One region of the Burkholderia sp. GW821-FHT14F03 genome, then DNA from elsewhere that is predicted to be linked to it. Evidence: predicted binding sites of a transcription regulator. Region 1 holds the regulator's gene; the other holds the start of a gene.
The links. The regulator FNR, encoded in region 1, switches genes on or off when oxygen is low (the NO sensors DNR and NnrR bind a similar motif). The targets are predictions, from matches to a motif close to TTGATNNNNATCAA.
Positions count from the first base shown of each region.

Region 1 (14,043 bases):
AACCTGCGCTCGGTGTCGCTGCCGCACGCGGAGGTCGAACGCGGCCTCGAAAGCGGCGACGTCGATCTCGCGGTCGGCTATTTCCCCGATCTCGACGGCGGCAATTTCTTCCAGCAGCGTCTGTTCACGCATCGGTTCATCTGCCTGATGCGACGCGGCCATCCGCTCGCCGCGCACGCGCTGACGCTCGAACAGTTCCTCGCCTGCGGCCACGCGGTGGTGCGCGCGGACGGCCGCAGCCAGGAGGTGCTCGAACGCCACCTCGCGAAAGCGCGGCTGCGCCGGCGCGCGGTGCTGGAGACGCCGCACTTCATGAGCCTGCCGTTCATCCTCGGGCGCACCGACCTGATCGCGACCGTGCCGCACGCGATCGGCTACGCCTACGCGGCCGAGCATGCGTCGATCATGCTGGTCGAGCCGCCGCTGGCGCTGCCGCGCTTCGATCTGCGCCAGCACTGGCACCGCAAGTTCCACAACGACGCGCGCGTCGGCTGGCTGCGCGGCGTGGTCGCCGGGCTGTTCAACGACGCGCTCGACGAATGGCCGAAATGACCGCCCACCGGGCGCGTGCGACGAAAGCATGAAACAATGCCCGATCGGCCGCGTGGCGCGGCCCGCTAGACAGGAGTTCAGGCATGGTCAAAGAGAAGGCGCCCCGCGCGGCGGCCGGCAAATCCCCCCGCAAGGCGTCGCGCGCGAGCGCCGTCCCCGCGCGGCCGAGCCGCGAGGAGGCCGAGGCGGCCGTACGCGTGCTGCTGCGCTGGGCCGGCGACGATCCCGCACGTGAAGGACTGCTCGATACGCCGGCGCGCGTCGTGCGCGCCTACGAGGAATTCTTCGCGGGCTACGCGCTCGAGCCGCGCGACATCCTCGCGCGCACCTTCAGCGAGGTCGACGGCTACGACGAAATGATCGTGCTGAAGGACATCCGCTTCGAGAGCTACTGCGAGCACCACATGGTGCCGATCATCGGGCGCGCGCACGTCGCCTACCTGCCGAATCACCGCGTGGTCGGCATCTCGAAGCTCGCGCGGCTCGTCGATGCGTTCGCGAAGCGCCTGCAGATCCAGGAAAAGATGACCGTGCAGATCGCCGACACGCTGTTCGACGTGCTGCAGCCGAAGGGCGTCGGCGTGATCCTCGAAGCGGCGCACCAGTGCATCTCGACGCGCGGCATCCACAAGCCCGGCGTCGAGATGGTCACGTCGCGGATGCTCGGCACGTTCCGCACCGATCCGGCCACGCGCCGCGAGTTCCTGTCGATCGTGTCCAACCCCTCGGCCGTCAACCTGACGAATACGTAAATGTCGTCCCGCACTATCCCGACGGGCGCGCCCGTCGTCCTCGTCACCGGCGCCGCGCGACGCGCCGGCCTCGCATTCGCGCGCCGCTTCGGCGCGCGCGGCTACCGCGTCGCGCTGCACTACGATCGTTCGGAACAGGCCGCGCGCCAAGCCGTCGACGCGCTCGGCGCGCAAGGCATCGAGGCCGTCGCGCTGCAGGCGGACCTCGCCCGGGCGGACGCGGTCACGGCGCTCGTCGATGCGGTCTATGCGCGCTTCGGGCGGCTCGACGTGCTGGTCAACAACGCGTCGGTGTTCTGGCAGGATCATTTCCCGAGCTTCGACCTCGCGGCGCTCGACGCCGCGTGGGCGGTCAACTGCCGCGCGCCGCTCCTGCTCACGCGCGCCTACCATGCGCGCGCGCAGGCGGCGGGCACGCAGGGCGTGGTGATCAACGTGGTCGACCAGAAGATCAAGGAGAACTTCCACCGCGACCACTTCAGCTACACGGTCGCGAAGGCGGCGCTCGGCAACCTGACGCAGATGCTCGCGCTGTCGGCGGCGCCGGTGCTGCGCGTGAACGCGGTGTTTCCGGGCCTGATGCTGCCGAGCGACGACCAGACCCAGGCCGATTTCGAGCATGCGAGCCGCGCCGCGACGCCGCTCGGGCGGATTGCCGGGCCCGACGATGTCGGCGATGCGATCCTGCTGCTGACGGAGCCCGCGTACAACGGCGTCGATTTCGTGGTCGATGCGGGCCAGAACCTGATCCGCGTCGACCAGGACGTGCTCTACAAGCATCGCTCGCCGGGCGGCCGGCGCTAGCCGGCGCGCCGCGCGGCATGCGCGGATCTTGCACCGCGACATGACAAGGCGGCCGGCGCGCGGCATCCCCGCCGCGCGCCGGCCGCCTCTCGGCGGGCCCGGCCCGCCCCTTCGATTCAGCCCTTGTCGACCGGGCCGCCGCCCTCGCGGATCTTGCCCTGCGCGACGTTGCTGCCCGGCGGCACGCTGTGCGTGAGCCACACGTTGCCGCCGATCACCGAGCCGCGCCCGATCGTCACGCGGCCGAGGATCGTCGCGCCCGCATAGATCACCACGTCGTCCTCGACGATCGGATGCCGCGCATTGCCCTTCACGAGCGCGCCGTCGCCGTCGGCCGGGAAGCTCTTCGCGCCGAGCGTGACCGCCTGGTAGACGCGCACCCGCTCGCCGATGATCGCCGTCTCGCCGATCACCACGCCGGTGCCGTGGTCGATGAAGAAGCTCGGGCCGATCCGCGCGCCCGGGTGGATGTCGATGCCGGTCGCCGAGTGCGCGATTTCATTGATGAAACGCGCGAGGAGCGGCACGCCGAGCAGATGCAGCGCATGTGCGAGCCGGTGATGCATCATCGCGAACACGCCCGGATAGCACAGCAGGATCTCGGTGACGTGCTGCGCGGCCGGATCGCCCGCGTAGGCGGCCTGGATGTCGCTCACGAGCAGCGCGCGGATGTCGGGCAGCTGCGTGCCGAATTCGCGCGCGATCTCGAACGCGCGCGTCTCCAGCTCGGCGCCCGGCGTATCCGCATGCTCGGGCAGGAACGGCAGCGCGCGGCGGATCTGCTCGGACAGGATGCGCAGGGTGCTTTCAAGCGTATGGCCGACGTAAAAATCGACGCTTTCGTCCGTCAGGTCCGGCGCGCCGTAGTGCGTCGGGAACAGCGAGGCGCGCAGGCCGTTGACGATCTTGCAGATCGCATCGCGCGACGGCAGCTCGCGGATGCCGAGCGGGTGACGCGTGCGATGCAGGGTCTCGCGCGATTCGCGCAATGCGGCCACGATCTGATCGAGGCCCCAGTTTCGAACAGCTGATTTCGGCATAGACAGGAACATACGGCCACACACGACGCACGGCCGCGGAAAAAAAGTGACGGGTCCGCAAGATTACCGCGTTTTTTCCGCGCGAGCGACGGTCGCGATTCGTCGTGCTAGATCGTGATGCTGCTCGCGTCGATCCATCGCACCGCCCAATCGCGCGCGTGGGCGATCGCGGCGTCTTCGTTGCTGAAGTGCAGGTCGGATGGAAAAAAACGATTGGCGACCAGCTCGCCGTCGCTCGATCGGGAGATCACCACATAAGGCTGGAACGAGCCGTCGCCGGCGCGCGCCGGCGTGCAGTTGAGCAGATAACCGCGATGCGTGAATGCCGTAGTCGTCATGTGCATGAGTCCGCCCACCTCTAGTCCCTTCACTTCTTCTTCACTACCCGTCCGTCAGGGGTGCTGCGGCGCCCGATGCGGGCCGGGACGCACGCCCGGCACGGGTTCGTGCGGCCTCGCTGGAAAGGAATCATACTCTGTAGAAATCGGGGCTTCTAGTTGAAATAAATCCTCCCGAACCCGAAGGTCCCGGCGCGGCCGCGGCGGCCGCCCGCTCGCCTTTTCCCGTGGTCCCCGGAACGGGTCTTGCTGTGATCCGGGCTGCTCCCGCCGCCAGGAAGAACACCATGTCCGCGCCCCTGCCGCATCCGCGCAGCGTCGAACTGGACAACGACGCCACCCACGACAGCACCGTCGACACCGACGGCAAGCAGCGCGACGCCGCGCGCCTCGCGAACGGCACGCTGCCGCCCGACCAGATCGCCACCAGCAACGCCTCGCTCGACAACGCCATGCCCGAAACGCCCGACGGCTTCGCCGGCTACGACAGCCGGATCGGCGGCAATCATCCGCAATGCGCGCCGCGCGCCGGCTACATGGTGATCGACAAAGGCTTCGCGGCCGAACCGCGCGGCCGCTTCGATCCCGACGCGTGGGTCCGGCCCCGCGGGCGCGCGCACTGCCCGGTCCGGCCCGTGCGCGCCGAACGCGTGTTCGAGTTCGCGCCGATCCCGCGCTGACGCCGGCGCGCCCCCTTGCGGGGCGATTCGAAACCCTGGGTTTCGACACCTGATCATGCGGGCGGCTTGTTCGCGCGCCGCTGCATCGCGACAATCGGCGGTCATTCTCCGTTTCGGAATCCAGCATGAAGATCCTGATCGTCGGCGCCTCCGGCACGCTGGGCAGCGCCATCGTCAACGAACTGAAACCCCGCCACGAGATCGTCGCGGCCGGCCGCTCGCACGGCGACGTGCGGGTCGACCTCAAGGACATCGACAGCGTGCAGCGCATGTACCACGCGGTCGGACCGGTCGACGCCGTGATCGCCGCGACCGGCTCGGTGCACTTCGGCCCGCTCGGCGAGACCGCCAGCGCGCAGTTCGCGGTCGGGCTCGCGGACAAGCTGCTCGGCCAGGTCAACCTGGTGCTCGCCGGCCAGCACCTGCTGAACGCGGGCGGTTCGTTCACGCTGACGAGCGGCGTCATCGGCGATGCGCCGTTCCGGGGCGGCTCGAACGCGGCCGCCGTCAACGGCGCGCTCGCGGGCTTCGTGCGCAACGCCGCGGTCGAGCTGCCGCGCGGACTGCGAATCAACCTGGTGAGCCCGACCGTGTTCGAGGAATCGCTCGATGCGTACGGCGCGCTGTTCCGCGGCCACGAGGCGATTCCGGTCGGCCGCGCCGCGCTCGCGTACAGCCGCAGCGCGGAAGGCGCGGAAACGGGCCGGCTGTTCCGCGTCGGGTACTGACGCGCGGCGCGGCGTCAGCCGCCCGCCAGCCCCTGCGTGTTCACATAGAGCGCGTACAGGCCGTGGCTCGCCGCCATGAACAGACGATTGCGATGACGGCCGCCGAAGCAGACATTCGCGCAGCGCTCCGGCAGCGCGATATGGCCGAGCGCCGCGCCGTCGGGCGCGAACACGCGCACCCCGTCGAGTTCGTCGCTGCCCATGCCCCAGCCGCACCACAGATTGCCGTGCACGTCGACGCGAAAGCCGTCCGGCGTGCCCGCGCCGGCGTCGATCAGGCCGCGCCCGTCGCGCACCGCGCGGCCGTCGTCCGTCACCGCGTAAGCGCGGATCGTGCGCGGCCGCGCGCGCGACTCGACCACGTACAAGGTGGTCTCGTCCGGCGAGAACGCGAGCCCGTTCGGGCCGCGCGCATCGTCGAGCACCATCGTGACCGCGCCGTCGCGCGGATCGATCCGGTAGACCCGCTCAGGCATCTCGGCAGCCTGGCGCTCGCCTTCATAGAAACTCTCGATGCCGAACGATGGATCCGTGAACCAGATCGATCCGTCGGATTTGACGACCACGTCGTTCGGCGAATTGAAGCGTCGGCCCTCGAAGCGATCCGCCAGCACGGTCACCGTGCCGTCGTACTCGGTGCGCGTCACGCGCCGCGTCAGGTGCTCGCAGGTCACGAGGCGGCCCATCCGGTCGCGCGTGTTGCCGTTCGCGTTGTCCGACGGCTGCCGGAACACGCTCACCGCGCCGCTCGGCTCGTCCCAGCGCAGGATCCGGTTGTTCGGGATGTCGCTCCACAGCAGGAAACGCCCATCGCCGAACCACACCGGCCCCTCGGACCAGCGCGCGCCCTGGTACAGGCATTCGACCGAGGCGGCCGCGTGGCGCAGCGCCTCGAAACGCGGATCGAGGATCCGGATGGCCGGATCGGGATAGCGGCGGCTGGGTTCGTTCATCGCACTCACTCCGTGGCAAGGGGCCGGCGCGGGTAGGTCGCGCGCCGATCGCCCGTCATGGTAGCAAGCCCGCCCGCCGATCGCCGCGCCCTTGATCTGGCTCGCTGCGCGCGCGGCCGCAATCAGTTACCCTGCCCGGGAACCGCCCACCTACCCGGCCGGCGCGGTCGCCGGCACCTTGTCCATCCCATCACGGAGACATCATGTACAAGCGCATCCTGGTTGCAGTCGACGGCAGCGACACCGCGCGGCACGCGTTCGAGGCGGCGCTCGCGCTCGCCAAGTCCGCGGGCGCCGAGCTGCAGCCGCACTACATCGTCGAAAACGCCTCGATCTACTACAACGTGCCGGGCTACGACCCGTCCGTGCTGCGCACCCAGCTGATCGCGCAAGGCCGCGATCTCGCGGAGACGTTCACCGCGCAGATGCGCGCGGCCGGCGTGAAGGGCGAGATGAAGGTCGACGAGGCGACGTCGCTCGCGGACGTATCCTCGCTGATCCTCGACGCCGTGAAGGCATTCGAGGCCGACCTGCTCGTGCTCGGCACGCATGGCCGCCGCGGCTTCAAGCGGCTCGTGCTCGGCAGCGTCGCCGAGCAATGCGTGCGGCAGGCCGCGCTGCCCGTCCTGCTGATTCCGTCGGCCGCGCATCCGGACGCTCAGGAAAGCTGAACAAGCGTTCGCGCCGCGCGTCCCTGACGCGCGGCAAGCAAGCCGGGCATCGCATCGCGGCGTTTTGTCGCTGAACGGCCCCGGCTTGCGGTGGGACAATGGTTTCGTCGAATTCAAGCCCGAGTCCACCACCATCATGCTCACGCCCCTCGCCGCCCGCTCCCCCGTTTCCATCCATGCCGCCGGCAGCTGGGCGCCGCGGCAGGCCACGCACTGCTCGACCTGCTCGATGCGGCATCTGTGCATGCCGCAGGGCCTCGCGCCCGATGCGCTGACGCGCCTCGAAGCGGTGATCTGCGCGGCGCGCCCGGTGCGGCGCGGCGAAGCGCTGTTCCGCGAGGGCGATGCATTCGACAATCTCTACGCGGTGCGCTCCGGTTCGCTGAAGACGGTCGCGACGCGCCATGACGGCCGCGAGCAGGTCACCGGCCTGCATCTCGCCGGCGAGGCGCTCGGCCTCGACGGCATCTGCGAAGACGCGCATCCGCGCACCGCCGTCGCGCTCGAGGACAGCTCCGTCTGCGTGATCCCGTACAGCGCGCTCAAGTCGCTCTGCTCGGAGGCCGGCACGATGCAGCTGCGCATGCACAAGCTGATGAGCGAACAGATCGTGCGCGAGACCTCGCAGACGATGCTGCTCGGCTCGCTGAACGCGGAGGAGCGCGTCGCGGCCTTCCTGCTCGACATCTCGTCGCGCTACCTGAAGCGCGGCTACTCCGCGACCGAGTTCAACCTGCGCATGACGCGCGAGGATATCGGCAGCTACCTCGGCATGACACTCGAAACGGTCAGCCGCACGCTGTCGAAGTTCCAGAAGCGCGGCCTGATCGAGATGCAGGGGCGCATGGTGCGGATCGTCGATTTCGAGGGCCTGCATCACCTGTGATGCGCGCCGCGCGGCACGCCCGCCGCGCCCCCGTCAATCGAGAAACTGCGCGGCGCGCGCCTTGAGCGCAGCGCCGAAATCGTCGAGCCAGCCGATCGACAGGCGCCAGCTCTGCCAGTACAGCTCGATGTCGACCGTGCGCCCGGCCGACAGGTCGACCAGTTCCCCCGCCGCAAATTGCCGCTCGGTCATGCGATCCGGGCACATGCCCCAGCCCAGGCCCGTCTCGCAGGCGCGCAGATAACCCGCCACGTGCGGAATCCAGTGCCGGGGCGGATCCAGTTCCGCGCGCGTCACGCGCCGCATGAAACGCCTCTGCAAACCGTCCTTCGGATTGAACATCACGCACGGCGCGCGTTGCAGCGCATCGCGCGTCACGCCATCGGCGAAATAGCGCGCGTGAAACGCGGGCGAACAGACCGCGCGATAGCGGATCCGGCCGAGCCGGGTCGAGCGGCAGCCCTGGATCGGCTCCGCCTGCGCGGTCACCGCGCCCTGCACGCTGCCGTCGCGAATCCGCTCCGCCGTGTAGTCCTGGTCGTCGATCACGAGATCGAGCAGCGTGCCGCTCTCCGTGCAGAACGGCCCCATCGCGTCGATGAACCAGGTCGCGACGCTGTCGTCGTTGACCGCGACCCGCAAGCTCGGCCAGCGGCCGGCGAGCGCGCCGGGCAGCGCGGGCATGCGGCCGGACAACTCGGCCTCCAGCATCTGCACCCGTTCCGTGTGACGGCACAGCAGCGCGCCCGAAGGCGTCGCGACGCAGGGTTGGCCTCGCTTCACGAGCACGCTGCCCACGCGCTCCTCGAGCAGCTTCACGCGCTGCGACACCGCGGACGGCGATACATTCAGCTCCCTCGCCGCCCGTTCGAACGAACCCTGGCGGATCACGGCGGCCAGCGCATCGAGCAAGGCATAGTCCAGCATTAGATTTCCTTAATCAGCATTAGGCAATTTAGCTTCTCTTATTCTGCCGGAAAACGCAGACTAGGCGCCTGAGTGTCGTTTTCCCCGTCTTCTTCCCCCGGAACATCATGAACTGGATCGCCTTTTCCCACGGCGCGGCGCTGTGCGGCTCGCTCATCGTCACCATCGGCGCGCAGAACGCCTTCGTGCTGCGGCAGGGCATCATGCGTGCGCACGTCGGCAAGATCGTGCTGCTGTGCGCGCTGTCGGACATGATCCTGATCGGCGCGGGCGTCGGCGGCGCGGCGGTGCTGGTCGAGCGTTACCCGACCTTCATCCATGCGGTGCTGTACGTCGGCCTCGCCTATCTCGCGTGGTTCGGCCTCAATGCATTGCGCCGCGCGCTGCGGCCAAATCACGCGACGCTCGACATGAACGGCGCACCCCAGGCCGCGCCGCAAGGCGCGCTGCCGGTGGTCATGATGACGCTCGCGTTCACCTGGCTCAATCCGCACGTGTATCTCGACACCTTCCTGCTGATCGGCACGGCCGGCGCGCGCGAACCGGAAGGCGCGCGGCTCGCGTTCGCGATCGGCGCGATGGCGGTCAGCCTGGTCTGGTTCACCGGGCTCGGCTATGGCGCGCGGCTGCTCGCGCCGCTGTTCCGCCGCGCCGGCGCGTGGCGCGTGCTCGACGGCGCGATCGGCGGCATGGTGCTGTTCCTCGCGGCCGTGCAGCTGCGGTGAGGAGCACATGCGCGCGGCCGTGCGCCGCGTCGCCGCGAGGCAGTGGATCGGCGCAGCATGCACAGAACCGCGCGCGCGACTGAGCCGCATTGCACGCGACATGCCGCGTTCGCTCCGCAACTGATCGCGCGCCACCCGTCCGCACCGCCCATCGCTCACGTCAATGCGCCGGCTCGGCCCGAGCCGCCCCTTCCGCGCGGCCGTTGATCCGATACAGGTACTGCGCGAGCGTATCGACCTGCTCGGCCGGCAGCGGCGCACCGTAGGCCACCCGCATCTTGTTGTTGATCGCCGTCCATTCCCGCAGCGTCAGCGGCGGCTGGCGCATCACCATGCCGGCCGAATGACAGATCAGGCATTGCCCGTTGGCGATCTCCGCGCCGGGCCCGGGCGGAAACACCTCACGGCTCACCGGCAGGCTCACATCCACGACCGAGAACGCCACGGCGCGCGCAGGCTCGCGCCGCGCGCCGACACGCCCGTCCGGCAGCCACGCGCGGAACGCGACCACGCCCGCGACGCCCGCCACGCCCACGATCAGCAGCCAACACAGTGCTCGATGCTTCATGCCGGTCTCCCCGATCAGATCACGTGCAGCGCAACGGATTCGACACCGTTGCGCATGAAACCCGAACCGTTCCAGTTCGATTGCAGCGGCTGCGCGACGCCCGCCGTATTGGTCGCCCGCACCATCAGCACGAGCGGCCCCGCCGCGGGCGGCGTGAGCGCGAGCCGCCAGCGACGGAAGCTGTACCGCCCGTAGTCGCGGTCGAGCGATGCATCGAGCCAAGTCCGCCCGCCGTCGGGCGACACCCGCACGCCCGCGACACCGCAGTCGCCCCCGAACGCGATGCCGCGCACCTCGGCCGACGCGCCGCGCGCGAGCCGCGCACCATCGGGCGGATTCGTGATGAACGAGCGCGGCACCATCCGGTTGATCGGGACCATCCGCACGCCGGTCTGCCCGGGCCGGACGTTCGCGCCCGGCGTATCGGGAATCAGGTAGGCGCGCGCGGTCCAGTAGTTGTCGTCGGGCCGGTCCAGCACCTCGATGTCGCTCAGCATCTTGACCCAGTAGGTCGCATACCAGCCGGGCACCACGAGCCGCAGCGGAAAACCGTTCAGCAGCGGCAGCGGTTCGCCGTTCATCAGGTACGCGATGACGGCCTCGCCGTCCAGCGCATGCTCGATCGCGAGCGACTTCTTGAACGCCGGCGTGTCCGGCATGATCGGCGTCTCCAGGCCGTTCATCCGCACCCGCAGCGCGCCCGCGCGCACTCCGGCCCGTTCGAGCACGTCCTTGAGGCGCACGCCCGTCCAGCGCGCGTTGCCCATCGCGCCATGCGCCCACTGCGCGCCCGGCACGCGCGGCGCGTAGTAGCCGCGCGAATTGCCCGAGCACTGGTTGACCGCCGCCACCTCGACCGGCTCGAAGTCGCGCACGAGCGTGTCGAGCGTCAGCGTGAGCGGCCGCTCGACATGTCCGTGCACGGCCAGCCGGAACGCCGCCGGGTCGATCCGGGTCGGGATGTTGGCCATGTGCCAGCGCACGTAGAACGCGTCGTTCGGCGTGAACAGGTGTCGATCGAACACCTCGAACGGCGTCTCCAGCAGCGGCGGACGCGTGCGCTGCAGGATCAGCGCGCCCTTCTGCGGGAAGTCCGTGGCGACCGCGCGGCGGCCGTTGCCGAACGGCAGCTCGACCATGCGCCCGACCGCGCCCCACGCATCGGCGCCCGCCGCGCCGGCGAGGCCGAGCCCGAGGGCGCGGGTCAGGAATCCACGCCGGTCGGCATGGGAGAACAACGGAGAACGACGCTTCGGCATCACGGCTCCTGGTGGTTGTTCATGCAACGATCCGGCCGATCGTCACGCGCTCGCGAACAAGCGCGACACGGCCTCCGCTTCTTCCTGCAATTCTCGCACCGAGCGCGCGATGCACGCGCGCGCGAACGCATCGAGTGCGAGGTCCGCCACACGGCGATAGCCGCCGCCCTCGCAGATCACCGGCACGCCGAACATGAGCCCGGGCGGCACGCCATGACTGCCGTCGGACGGTATGCTCATCGACACCCAGCGCCCATCGCTGCCGTGCAGCCAGTCGCGCATCTGATCGAGCGCCGCGTTCGCGGCCGAGGCCGCCGACGATGCGCCGCGCGCCTCGATCACCGCCGTGCCGCGCGCGGCGACGCACGGGATGAAGTGTTCGCGATACCAGCGCTCGTCGTCGATCAGGTCTTTCACGAACGCATCGCCGATGCGCGCGTAACGATAGTCGGCGAACATCGTCGGCGAATGATTGCCCCAGACGATCAGATGCTCGATCGCGTCGACCGGCGCGTCGCACCGCCGCGCGAGCATCGACGCCGCGCGGTTGTGGTCGAGCCGGATCATCGCGCTGATCGCGTCGTCCGGCAGATCGGGCGCGCAGCGGCGCACGATCGCCGCATTCGTGTTCGCCGGATTGCCGACCACCAGCACCTTCGCGTCGCGCCGCGCGACCGCGTTCAGCGCCTCGCCCTGCGCGCGGAAGATCGCCGCGTTCGCGTCGAGCAGGTCGCGCCGCTCCATGCCGCGCCCTCTCGGCTTCGCGCCGATCAGGAACGCGCAATCCGCGGCGCGGAACGCGGCGCGCGGATCGCTCGTCGCTTCCATGTGACGCAGCAGCGGGAACGCGCAGTCTTCCAGCTCCATCATGACGCCCTGCAGCGCCGCGCTTGCCTGCGGCAGGTCGAGCAGTTGCAGGACGACCGGCTGCCCGGGACCGTAGAGATCGCCGCGCGCGATCCGGAACAACAGCGAATAGGCGATCTGCCCGGCCGCGCCCGTGACGGCGACGTGTTTCGCGGGAACCTGAGGTGCATGCATCTTGAACTCCTGGGTCGGTGAGCCGGGCGCGCGACGCGATCGCGGCCGGGCGGTAGGAAACGGTGGGGAGCGGATGAAGGCGCGCGGCCGGTTCACGCCTGCGCGGCGGCGGGGGCATTCAGGCACGGCGCCTGGAACAGTCGCCCTTGCAGCACGCCGCGCAGCGTCCGGGTGGCGACGAGGCTCCAGAAGCCGAACAGCAGCGCGGCGAACACGGTGCCGAGCACGGCGAACGCGGTCAGCCCGGTGGCCCGATACAGGCCGAGCGTGGCGGCCGTATAGACGCCGAGCGGGAACGTGAAGCCCCACCAGCCGAGGTTGAACGACATGCCCTCCTTGCGGTAGCGCAGCGTGAACAGCGCGGCGATCGCGAACCACCAGACGCCCGCGCTCCAGAGCAGCAGCGCGCAGACGAGCCCGAGCGAATCCGCGAGCGCGCCGAGCGGGGCGAACGCGCTGCCCTGGAACACGACGGGCGCGACCTTGCCGAGCGCGAGGATGCCCAGCGCGCCGGTGCCGATCGGGCCGAGCGTGAGCCAGCTCGACGGCGCGAGATCGCGATGCGGCAGCTTGTGGACGACGAGACGGAAGAACACGAGGGTCAGCACCGCGAACGCCAGCGACAGAGAAATCGCCCACATCGCATAGCTGACGCCGACCACGCCGCGCGCGAAGGCGGCCGGCAGGTGCGGCGCGATCACGGCGCCGCTCGACGCCGCCACTTCCGGCGCGACGAGCGGCAGCAGCAGCACCGCGCTCACGCGCTCGAACGCATGGCTCTGGGCCGTGAACATCAGGTACGGCACGAGCACCGCCACGGCGACGGCGAGCGCCGCATCGAGGCACCACAGCGCGGCCGCGACGTCGTAGGCCACCGGGCCGACGCGCGGCGCGGCGAACAGCACGCAGCCGTTGATGATCGGCACGAGGCCCATCGGGATCGCGCCGAGGAACATCGACTGCAACGGGTGATGCAGCATCGGCCGAATCGTCTCCGGGTGGCGCAGCAGGCGCGCGAGCAGCATCGCCGCGCACAGCGCGTACAGCACGACGTTGACGGACCACAGCGTCGCGGCCAGCGCCTGCTGGCCGGGAAAGCGGAACGGCAGCGCGGCCAGCACCAGCGACACGATGCCGTTGCCCATCGTCATCGCGAACCAATTGGGGGTGAACTGCCTGATCTTGTCGCTCAGCGACTGGGCGGGCGCGCACGGCGCACTTGATACGGGATCGAACATCGCGGCCTCCATCGGCTATCGGCTATCCATGAAGGACACGATAGCGCCGCGCTTGACATATTAAAAATACATAAACAACATACGATCCATATCTTTTCTATATGGATCGTCCGCGCCATGAACTTCACGCACCTCGCCGCCTTCCTCGCCGTGGCGGAGGCGGGCAGCGTCACGGGCGCGTCGGCGCGCCTGCATGTCAGCCAGCCGGCGCTCACGCGCGAGATCCGCGAGCTGGAGGAACGCCTTGGCGTCACGCTGTTCGACCGGCGGCCGCGCGGCATGAGCCCCACCGAAGCAGGCCGCCTGCTCGCGCACTACGCGGCGCGGATCTTCTCGCTGTCGGATGAGGCCGAGGCGATGCTCGATGAATTCTCGGGGCTGGTGCGCGGCCACCTGAAGCTCGCGGCAAGCCGGACCATCGGCAGCTATCTGCTGCCGGCCGCGCTCGATGCGTTCTGCCGGCAGTATCCCGGGATCACGGTCGACGTCGAGGAGATGAACACGGAGCACGTCGAGGCCGCGCTGCTGACCTACGACCGCCAGCTCGGCTTCGTCGAAGGGCCGTTCGACGCCGAGGCGTTCGATTCGACCCGGCTCGGCCGCGACACGCTGATGCCGGTCGCGGCCCCCGCCCATCCGCTCGCGCGCAAGCGCAGGATCACTGTCGACGAACTCGCCCGCCATGATGTGCTGTCGCGTGAGCCGGGCTCGGGTACGCGCAACGCGGTCGAGGCCGCGTTCGCGCGGCACGGGCTCACGTTCTCGCCGCGTCTGTCGGTGGGCAGCGCGGAGGCGATGAATCGCCTGCTGGTGCGCGGCGGTGCATTTGCGTGGGTGTCGCGGCTCACGGTCGAGCGGGAACTGCAGACGGGCGCGCTCGT
Region 1 covers NZ_JBXAPG010000056.1:2,380-16,422, reverse strand. The annotation lists gene AC1RQF_RS28630 (LysR family transcriptional regulator) at 1-552, shown strand, start outside; gene folE (GTP cyclohydrolase I FolE) at 636-1,304, shown strand; gene AC1RQF_RS28620 (SDR family oxidoreductase) at 1,305-2,108, shown strand; gene epsC (serine O-acetyltransferase EpsC) at 2,225-3,148, opposite strand; gene AC1RQF_RS28610 (HlyU family transcriptional regulator) at 3,256-3,492, opposite strand; gene AC1RQF_RS28605 (DUF3005 domain-containing protein) at 3,774-4,166, shown strand; gene AC1RQF_RS28600 (short chain dehydrogenase) at 4,292-4,894, shown strand; gene AC1RQF_RS28595 (SMP-30/gluconolactonase/LRE family protein) at 4,909-5,847, opposite strand; gene AC1RQF_RS28590 (universal stress protein) at 6,051-6,518, shown strand; gene fnr (fumarate/nitrate reduction transcriptional regulator Fnr) at 6,655-7,404, shown strand; gene AC1RQF_RS28580 (LysR family transcriptional regulator ArgP) at 7,438-8,331, opposite strand; gene AC1RQF_RS28575 (LysE/ArgO family amino acid transporter) at 8,439-9,056, shown strand; gene AC1RQF_RS28570 (c-type cytochrome) at 9,217-9,624, opposite strand; gene AC1RQF_RS28565 (molybdopterin-dependent oxidoreductase) at 9,639-10,883, opposite strand; gene AC1RQF_RS28560 (malate dehydrogenase) at 10,926-11,924, opposite strand; gene AC1RQF_RS28555 (TDT family transporter) at 12,017-13,162, opposite strand; gene AC1RQF_RS28550 (LysR family transcriptional regulator) at 13,280-14,043, shown strand, end outside.

Region 2 (8,649 bases), on a different contig from region 1:
AGGCGGGCGGCCCGATGGCCGCCCGCGCGGGTCCGTCAGGCCGGCAGCGCGAATCGCGTGACCGCTGAGCGCAGCGCGTCGGCCTGGTCGCGCAGGGAATGCGCGGCCGCGGCCGCCTGCTCGACGAGCGCCGCGTTCTGCTGCGTGACCTGATCCATCTCGCCGACCGCGCGGTTCACCTGCTCGATGCCCGCGCTCTGTTCGCGCGACGCGTGGCTGATCTCCTCGAGGATCTCGTTCACGCGCCGCACCGACTGCACGATTTCCCCCATCGTCGCGCCCGCATGGCTGACCAGCGATGCGCCATGCCCGACCGTCTGGTTCGACGATTCGATCAGGATCTTGATCTCCTTCGCCGCGGTCGCGGAACGCTGCGCGAGCGTGCGCACTTCGCCCGCCACCACCGCGAAGCCGCGTCCCTGTTCGCCCGCGCGCGCCGCTTCCACCGCCGCGTTCAGCGCGAGAATGTTGGTCTGGAACGCGATGCCGTCGATCACGCCGATGATGTCGCTGATCTTGGTTGAGCTGTCGGTGATCGCGGTCATCGTGCGCACCACGTCGTCCACCACCGCGTTGCCGCGCTGCGCGATCTGCGCCGCCTGGTCGGCCAGCTCGGCGGCCTGTGCGGCGCTGTCGGCGTTCTGCCGCACGTTGGAGGTCATTTCATCCATGCTCGACGCGGTCTGCACGAGCGCTGCCGCCTGCTCCTCGGTCCGCTGCGACAGGTCGGTGTTGCCGGCCGCGATCTCGTTCGCGCCGACATGGATGTTGTCGGTGCCGAGCCGCACGCGCGACACCATGTCGACGAGGCTCGCCTGCATCGCGTGCAGCGCATGGAGCAGGCTCGCGCCGTTCTCGTGGCGCACGTCGACGTGCGCGGTCAGGTCGCCCTGCGCGATGCGCCGCGCGGTGCTGACGGCGTCCTCGAGATCGCCGCCGAGGCTGCGGCGCACGCTGCGCAGCACCAGCGCCATCAGGCCCGTCGCGATCAGGCCGAGCACGAGCGTCATCGCGAACCAGCGGCCGATGCTGGCGAGCACCGCCGCGCGCACGTCGTTCATGTACATGCCGGTCACGAGGTACCAGTCCCACGGCGCGAAGCGCTGGACCACGCTGGTCTTCTCGACCGGCTTGTCGTTGCCGGGCTTCGGCCACAGGTACTCGACGTAGCCCAAGGCGCCCTGATTGCCCGCCTTGACGATCTCGACGAACAGGTGCTTGCCCGCCGGGTCGGTCATGCCCGACACATCCTTGCCGGTCAGCTCGGTTTTGATCGGATGCATCACGATCACGGGTTTCGAATCGTTGATCGAGATGTAGCCGTCGCCGCCGTAGCGCATCGCGGCGATCGCGACGAGCGCCTCGCGCTTCGCGTCGGCTTCCGACAGCGCGCCTTGCTGCGACAGCTTGTAGTAGTGGTCGGTGACGTGATAGGCCTGATTGATCAGCGCGGCCAGCTGGTCGCGGCGGTCCGAGATCATCGATGCACGGTTTTGCCATGCGCCCAATGCTCCGATCAATAACAAGCCCAACCACAGAACGACGATCATCGACGCGAGCTTTTGATTCAGAGTCAGGTTGCGCATGGTGGTCCGCAAGGAGTCGAGTGGCCCGCACCGATGGTGCGAATGGGGATCACTGTTTGTCGGCCGGGCGCGCGGCCGGGCGCAGACAGGGAATTCCCTAGGCGACGAACGGGCATGATGGTGCCACGCCGTGCGGAAACGGCGGGCAGCTGGGGCGTCGCGTTGACCGGACCCGTGGCGTGCTTGCGGGACTACACAGGGTCCTTGCTGGGGGGGCCTTCGGGCGGTTCCTGCGGACGTTCGTGATGGCCGGGCGCGAGCGGATCGTCTTCCGGATCGCGGGTGGGATCGGCGGGTGGGTCGGGCAGCGGCGTGGTGTGGTCGGACATCGGCGTCTCCGAGGTCGCGGGGCGCCGTCGCACGGCGACGGCCATCCTTTCCGTTATAGCCAATCGGCGGACGCTTTGCCGGGCGATCGTGCGCAGGCGCGAATCAAGCGGGCGAGGCGGGCGGCGCGAGGTCGGCGGGGGTGTCGACGTCGCGCAGCACGCCGGGGTCGTCGAAGTCGAGCAGCGTGACGGGGTGCGTCGTGAGCAGCGTGCGCGCGCCCGCGTCGCCGTCGAGCGCGACGAGCGCCTCGTAATGGTGCGCGGCGAAGCCGACCGGATGGCCGCGCTGGCCGCGATAGGCGGGCGCCACGATCGAGGCCGCGCCGCTGTCGAGCGTGCGGGCGAGCGTCTCGATCGTGGCGGGCGCGATCCACGGCATGTCCGCGAGCGCGACGATCCAGCCATCGGCGTCGGCGCTCGCGCGCACGGCGGCGGCGAGGCTCGCGCCCATGCCGCGCTCGGCGTCCGCGGTATAGAGCACCTGGCAGCCCGCCTCGTTGAGCAGCAGCGCGAGCCGTTCGGCGCCGGGGCGCACGATCGCGATCACGTCGGCGACGGCGGTCGCGAGCCGGCGCGCGGCGGCGACGGCGACCGGCGTGCCGTCGGCGAGCGGAGCGAGGAGCTTGCTGTGCACACCGCTCGGATCGAAGCGGGTGCCGAGGCCCGCGGCCAGGAGGACGCCGGTAGCGAGTGAGGCATGAGTCATGGCGGCGTCGGCGGGGGAAATGTGCTGCGATTGTGCAGGGCGGCGCGCATGATCGCAAGTACGGTGTATTCCGGAGAACGAACGCTACAATCGCGGCATCCCGATCCGACCACACGCGACCCATTCGCGACATGCCGACATGAACCAGCCCGCGCGCCTCGATGCGAATGCCGCCTTGTTGTTGATCGATCTCCAGCAGGGCATTCATCACCCGAAGCTGGGGCGGCGCAACCAGCCCGATGCGGAGGAGCGGATCGGCGAATTGCTCGTCTGCTGGCGGCGGACGGCGCGGCCCGTCGTGCACGTGCGCCATGTGTCGCGCGATCCGGACTCGGTGTTCTGGCCGGGGCAGCCCGGCGCGCTGTTCCAGGCGGCGTTCATGCCGCGGGCGTCGGAACAGGTGGTCGAGAAGCAGGTGCCGGATGCCTTTGTCGCGACGGGGCTCGAGCGCCGGCTGCGCGAGCGCGGCATCGCGCAGCTCGTGATCGCGGGGGTGATCACGAACAACTCGGTGGAATCGACCGCGCGCTCGGCAGGCAACCTCGGTTTCGAGACCGTGGTCGCCTCGGATGGCGCGTTCACGTTCGACCGGTGCGATCTGGCGGGCAGGCTGTGGCGCGCGGAGGAGATCCACGCGTTGTCGCTTAGCAATCTTGCAATGGATTACGCGCGCATCATGACGACGGCGGAAATCGTGGGGCTGGCGGAAGAGGCGCGGCGGGGCGAGGGGTGACGTGCGACCGCGCGCCTGTCCGGGGGGCATGCGGCTTTCGGCAATGCGCGGAACCTGGGGCGCGGCGCGCCTTCCCTCGGGTTTCGCGTGACGAATGCGTTGCCGGGCGGTGCGCGGCGCGCCCGGTGAACGGGCTCGGATCGGCGCATCGGCGCGCGCGAAAGGGGCAGCAGCAGGTACGCCGCACGCGAAGCGGACCACGCCATCAGCGGGCGATACGGTAGGGAGACGCGGAGATCACTCCAGGGCCGCGGCCGGCGCCTCACATCATGGGAGCGATCGCGCGTGAAGCGGCCGCGCGGCGCCCCTCAACCCTCATCCACGTCATCGACCAGCTTGTGCCGCAACGCATAGCGCACGAGCGCCGCTTCATGCGGCATCTGCATCTTCTCCAGGATCCGCGTCTTGTAGGTGCTGACGGTCTTCGCGCTCACGCACAGCTCCTGCGCGATTTCCGACAGCGTCTGCCCGACCGCGATGCGGCGGAACACGTCGAATTCGCGGTCGGACAGCCGGTGGTGCGGCAGCGTGTCGGCGGGCTCGTTGAGGCTCTGCGCGAAGCGCTCGGCCATCGCGAGGCTGACGTACACCCCGCCCGACGCCACCTTCGTGACCGCGCCGACCAGCTCGGCGCTCGCGCTTTCCTTGGTCAGGTAGCCCGACGCGCCGGCGCGGAACGCGCGCACCGCGTATTGCTGCTCGGCATGCATGGTGAGCACGAGGATCCGCAGCGCGGGCTTCTCGTCCTTGATCTGCTTGATCAGCTCGACGCCGTTGCGGCCGGGCATCGACAGGTCGAGCACCAGCACGTCGGCCGGCGTCGAACGCACGAGCGCGATGGTGGTGGTGCTGTCGAACGCCTCGCCCGCGACGTTGAAGCCGGTGGCGCTGCGCAGAATATGGCGCAGACCGTCGCGCACGAGCGCGTGATCGTCTGCGAGTAGGACCTGGATCATGAAGGCGACGTTTCCTGTTGGATCGATTGCAGCGGGAACGTGACCGTGATCGAGAAGCCGCGGTCGCGGCCGGTATCGATCGTCACCATGCCGCCCAGCATGTGCGCGCGTTCGCGGATGCCGATCAGGCCGAACGACTTGTCCAGGCGGCGCGGCGCGGCGTCGGCGTCCGGCGCGCCGCGGCCGTTGTCGGCGATGCGCAGCGTGCAGTTGCCCTCGTCGATCGTCAGCGCGAGCGCCACCTCCGTCGCGTCCGCGTGACGCGCGACATTGGTGAGCGCCTCCTGGACGATCCGGAACAGGGTGGTCGCGCCGTTGCTGTTGAATGCCGTATCGCCGGGCTCGATGTCGCGTTCGACCTCGATGCCGTAGCGGTTCGTGAAATCCTGCGCGAGCCATTCGATCGCGGGCACGAGCCCGAGGTCGTCGAGCATCACCGGGCGCAGATCCGCCGCGATGCGCCGCACCGACGCCACCGTCGAGTCGATCAGCCGATGCATGCCGCGCAACTGCTCGGGCACGGCGGGCGTGGCGCCCGGCGCCGGGTGGGCGAGCGCGTGCTCGAGCGCGGACAGGTCCATCTTCAGCGCGGTCAGCTGCTGGCCGAGATCGTCGTGCAGCTCGCGCGCGATGCGGGTCTTTTCTTCCTCGCGCACGTTCTGCAGGTTCGCCGACAGCTCGCGCAGCTCCTCGCGCGACTGGCGCAGCGCATCCTCGCCGCGCAGCCGCGCGGTGATGTCGCGCAGCATCACGGTGTACAGCTTGCCGTTGCCTTCGCGGATCTGCGAGATCGACGCCTCGATCGGAAATTCCTCGCCGCTCGCGCGCTGGCCGAACAGCACGCGTTGCCGGCCCATCTGTCGCTCCGATACGCCGGTCACGCCGAACTGCTCGACGTGCTTCGCGTGCGCGCCCCGGAAGCGCTCGGGAATGAAGCGCGACAGCGGCGCGCCGATCGCTTCCATCGCCGATACGCCGAACACGCGTTCGGCCATCGGATTGAAGATCACGACGGTCTGTGCTTCGTCGATCGTGATGATCGCTTCCATCGACGAGCGGATGATGCCCATCATCCGGGCTTCGTTGAGCGAGCCCGGCGCGTCGACGACGACGGTCGCGCGGCGACGCACGATCTGATAGAGCGCGGCGGCCAGCACGGCCGAACCGGCGAGGCCGCCCGCGACCAGCGCGGTCCACAGGTCGGCCGCGCCCGCCGTGCCCGCGCGGATGTCGGCGGTGTAGGCGAGCGTGAGCGTGTCGCCGCCGAAGCGCAGGACGTCGGTCTGGCGCCACTGCCGGCCGGGCATCGCGATATCGTCGGTGCCGGCGTCGGCCGCGAACAGCGGCGTGAGGTCGCCGGCGCGCGAGGCGCTGATGCCGATGCCGCGCTCGTCGGCGCTCGCCTGCTCGAATACGCGGCGCACGTTCAGCGAGGCGAACACGAAGCCTTCGAGCGCCGCGCGGCGCACCTCGCGCGACACCGGCACGCTGTCCGGCCGGTAGACCGGCAGGAACAGCGTCAGCGCGGCCGGATGGCCGTCGCTCGCGTCGCGGACCGCGAGCGCCACCTGGCCGGTGTCGGCCGCGCGCCAGAGCGCGCCGGCGTCGCGCGCGCCCATGTCGGCGGGCAGCTCGACGGTGGGCGGCGCGAAGCGGGTGACGCTGATCGGCAGCGCGCTGGGCGGGCCGCCCGCCGCCGTCGCGCCGGGCCGCGCGGCGGCGAAGCCGAGCGCGCGCACCGGCGTGCGGTTGCCGTCGAGATCGAGCGTCGAGACGTAGGTGTTCCAGGCGTCCTGGCCGGGTGCGCGGACGAGCGAGAGCGCGCCGCGCGCGCCGTCCAGCGCGGCCGCTCCCGCGCTCAGCTCGCGGCGCAGGGCTTCGGTCAGGTGCGTGGCGCGCCGCTCGAAGCGGGCATGCGCGGCGGCTTGCCAGCGCGCTTCGACGAAGCCGGCCACGCCGAGCGAGGCCGCCGCGCCGAGCGCGAACGCGACGAGTGTGATCGACGCGGGACGGGCGTGCAGCCACGAAACACGCGCGGCGTCCGTGGTGCTCGCGTCGCCGTGTCGGGAAGAGGTTCCGCTAGCGGTCATGAATCTCTACGATGACGGAACCCGGCGCCGGTGGTCCGGCGTCTGTCGCGGCGCGCGAGCCGGGGTCCCGTCCTGAATGGACAATGTGAAATTGTGCGCGTTTTACTTGTTTTTTGCCAATCGGAACCAGACCCGCGTCCTGCGCGGGGGCGTGCGTATCGATGCCGCACGTGTGTTCCGGAGGCTTGATGCGGGTCAAGCAGGCCGGGCGGGCGGCGCGCGAGACTGCTGGTGGAACGCGTTCCACGCGGTTTTTCCGAATCGGGAGAGGCTTATGTACAAACGGATCTTCGTGGCGGTCGACGGCAGCCACAGTGCGCAGGTTGCGCTTGATGAAGCGATCAGGATCGCCGTTGCCGGCGATGGAATGATTACCGCGGCGTGCGTCGTCGAGCATCGGTCGCAGCTGGTCGATGTCGAATCCGGCTTCGCCGAGGCCGGAGACGATCGGGATCGGGCCGTCGAGGTCGCGACGGCGGCGCTCGAAGCGGCGCGCGCGCAGTTCGAACGCCATCGGGTGAAGGGGTCGGTGCGCGCGCTCGATGCCTACGGCGAGGACGTGGCGACCGTGCTGATGCGGACCGCGGGCGAATTCGACGCGGACCTGATCGTGATGGGCACGCGTGGGCGTCATGGCCTGCGGCGACTGCTGCTCGGCAGCGTCGCCGAATCGTTGTTGCGGCTCGCCGATCGTCCGGTGTTGCTGCTGCGCGATGGGCCGGAGCCCGCGCGACGGGCATAAAAAACGCCCGGAGGCCGGGCGTGAAGGCACGAGAACTGCCAGGCGCGCCGTGCGGCGCGCCTGCTCTCGTTGTCAGTCTAGAAAGCGTGCGTCGCGCCGCATTGATCCAGATCAATGTTGCGCGCGACGGCGCAGTGCGATCTCACCACTCGTAGCCGACCTGCGCGCGCACGCCCGTGTCGCCGCTCGACGTCGCCGCGACGCCGCCGTTCACGAGCCAGCGGCCGTTTTCCGAGCGGTGCGTGACGCTGACGGCGACCGCCTTGCCGCTCTTGTAGCTGCCGACGCCGACCCCGGCCACCGTGCGGCCCGGGGCCGACGGCGTGAGGTTCGGCATCGCGAGCGCGGCGGCGATACCCGAGTAAGCGTTTTTCGCGACATCGTTGATGGCGCGGTTGGTGTCGTTGAAGCGCTGGTCGGTGTAGTTGTTCGCCTGGCTCACGCCGGATGCGACCGAGCCGTTCAACTGGTTCAGGTTCACCGCATCGGTGCCCTGCGTGCCGGGCGCGACGTTGGTGATCTGGCGCTGCTGCTCCGCGCTGCCGACCGACACAACGTTGTTGCGGCCGCCGTCATTCGAGTTCGAGCCGATCGCGACCGAGTTCGAGCCGGCGGTGACGGTCGGACGATCCGTGCCGTCGCCCTTCGAGTCGGCGGCGATGCCCGAGTTGCTCGTGACCGACGTCGACAGGTTCGAAATCTGGTTGTTGATGTTCGTCACGCTCGTGGACAGCGAATTCACCGTGTTGTTGGTGGTCGACAGGCTGGTGGACAGCGAGCTGATGCCGGTCGAGGTGGAGGTCGACAGCGATGTCACGTTGCTGTTGGTGGTCGACAGGCCGGTGGACAGCGAGCTGATGCTGGTCGAGGTCGAGGTCGACAGCGACGCGACGTTGCTGTTGGTGGTCGACAGACCGGTGGACAGCGACGCGACATTGCTGTTGGTCGTGTTCAGGCTTGTCGACAGCGAGGCGACATGGCTGTTGGTCGCGAACAGCTGGCTGCCGTTGACGGCATCCGTGCTGTCGGCGCTCACACGGCCGGCGGCGACGTTGGTGACCTGGCGCTCCTGGCCGGGCGCGCCGACACTGAAGGTGCCGATCGGGTTCGCGCCGGCGTAGCCGCCGAAGGTCACGCCGCCGACGCTCGACGACGAGACGCCGACCGCGGCCGAAGTCGTCGCGCCGTTGCCGATCGCCACCGAGTTGGCGAGGTTCGCCTTCGCGTTCGGGCCGATCGCGACGCTGTTTTCGCCGGTGGCTTCGCTGTCCGCCTCAGTCGAGTTCGCGTGGAAGTACTTGATGCCCTTCGCGTTGATGTTGTCGACCGCGGCGCCGACGTTCTGGTTGGTGGTGGTCGTGCCGTCGTTGTTGTAGGTGACGTACGACGGCGACGAGATCTTGCCCGTGGCGGGATCGTAGGTCGTGCCGCCGCCGAGCGCCTCGGCGGTGCTCGTGCCGAGATTGGTCGTGTTGGTCGTGATCGAGCTGAGGCTCGTCGACAGGGA
Region 2 covers NZ_JBXAPG010000057.1:30,474-39,122, forward strand. The annotation lists gene AC1RQF_RS28895 (methyl-accepting chemotaxis protein) at 36-1,586, opposite strand; gene AC1RQF_RS28900 (hypothetical protein) at 1,778-1,915, opposite strand; gene AC1RQF_RS28905 (nucleotidyltransferase family protein) at 2,019-2,621, opposite strand; gene AC1RQF_RS28910 (cysteine hydrolase family protein) at 2,761-3,354, shown strand; gene AC1RQF_RS28915 (response regulator) at 3,663-4,310, opposite strand; gene AC1RQF_RS28920 (PAS domain S-box protein) at 4,307-6,400, opposite strand; gene AC1RQF_RS28925 (universal stress protein) at 6,675-7,142, shown strand; partial or broken gene AC1RQF_RS28930 (YadA family autotransporter adhesin) at 7,285-8,649, opposite strand, start outside.
Region 2: AC1RQF_RS28925 (universal stress protein) is a predicted target of FNR. The motif match lies at 6,586-6,599, and genes of this name have one in related genera.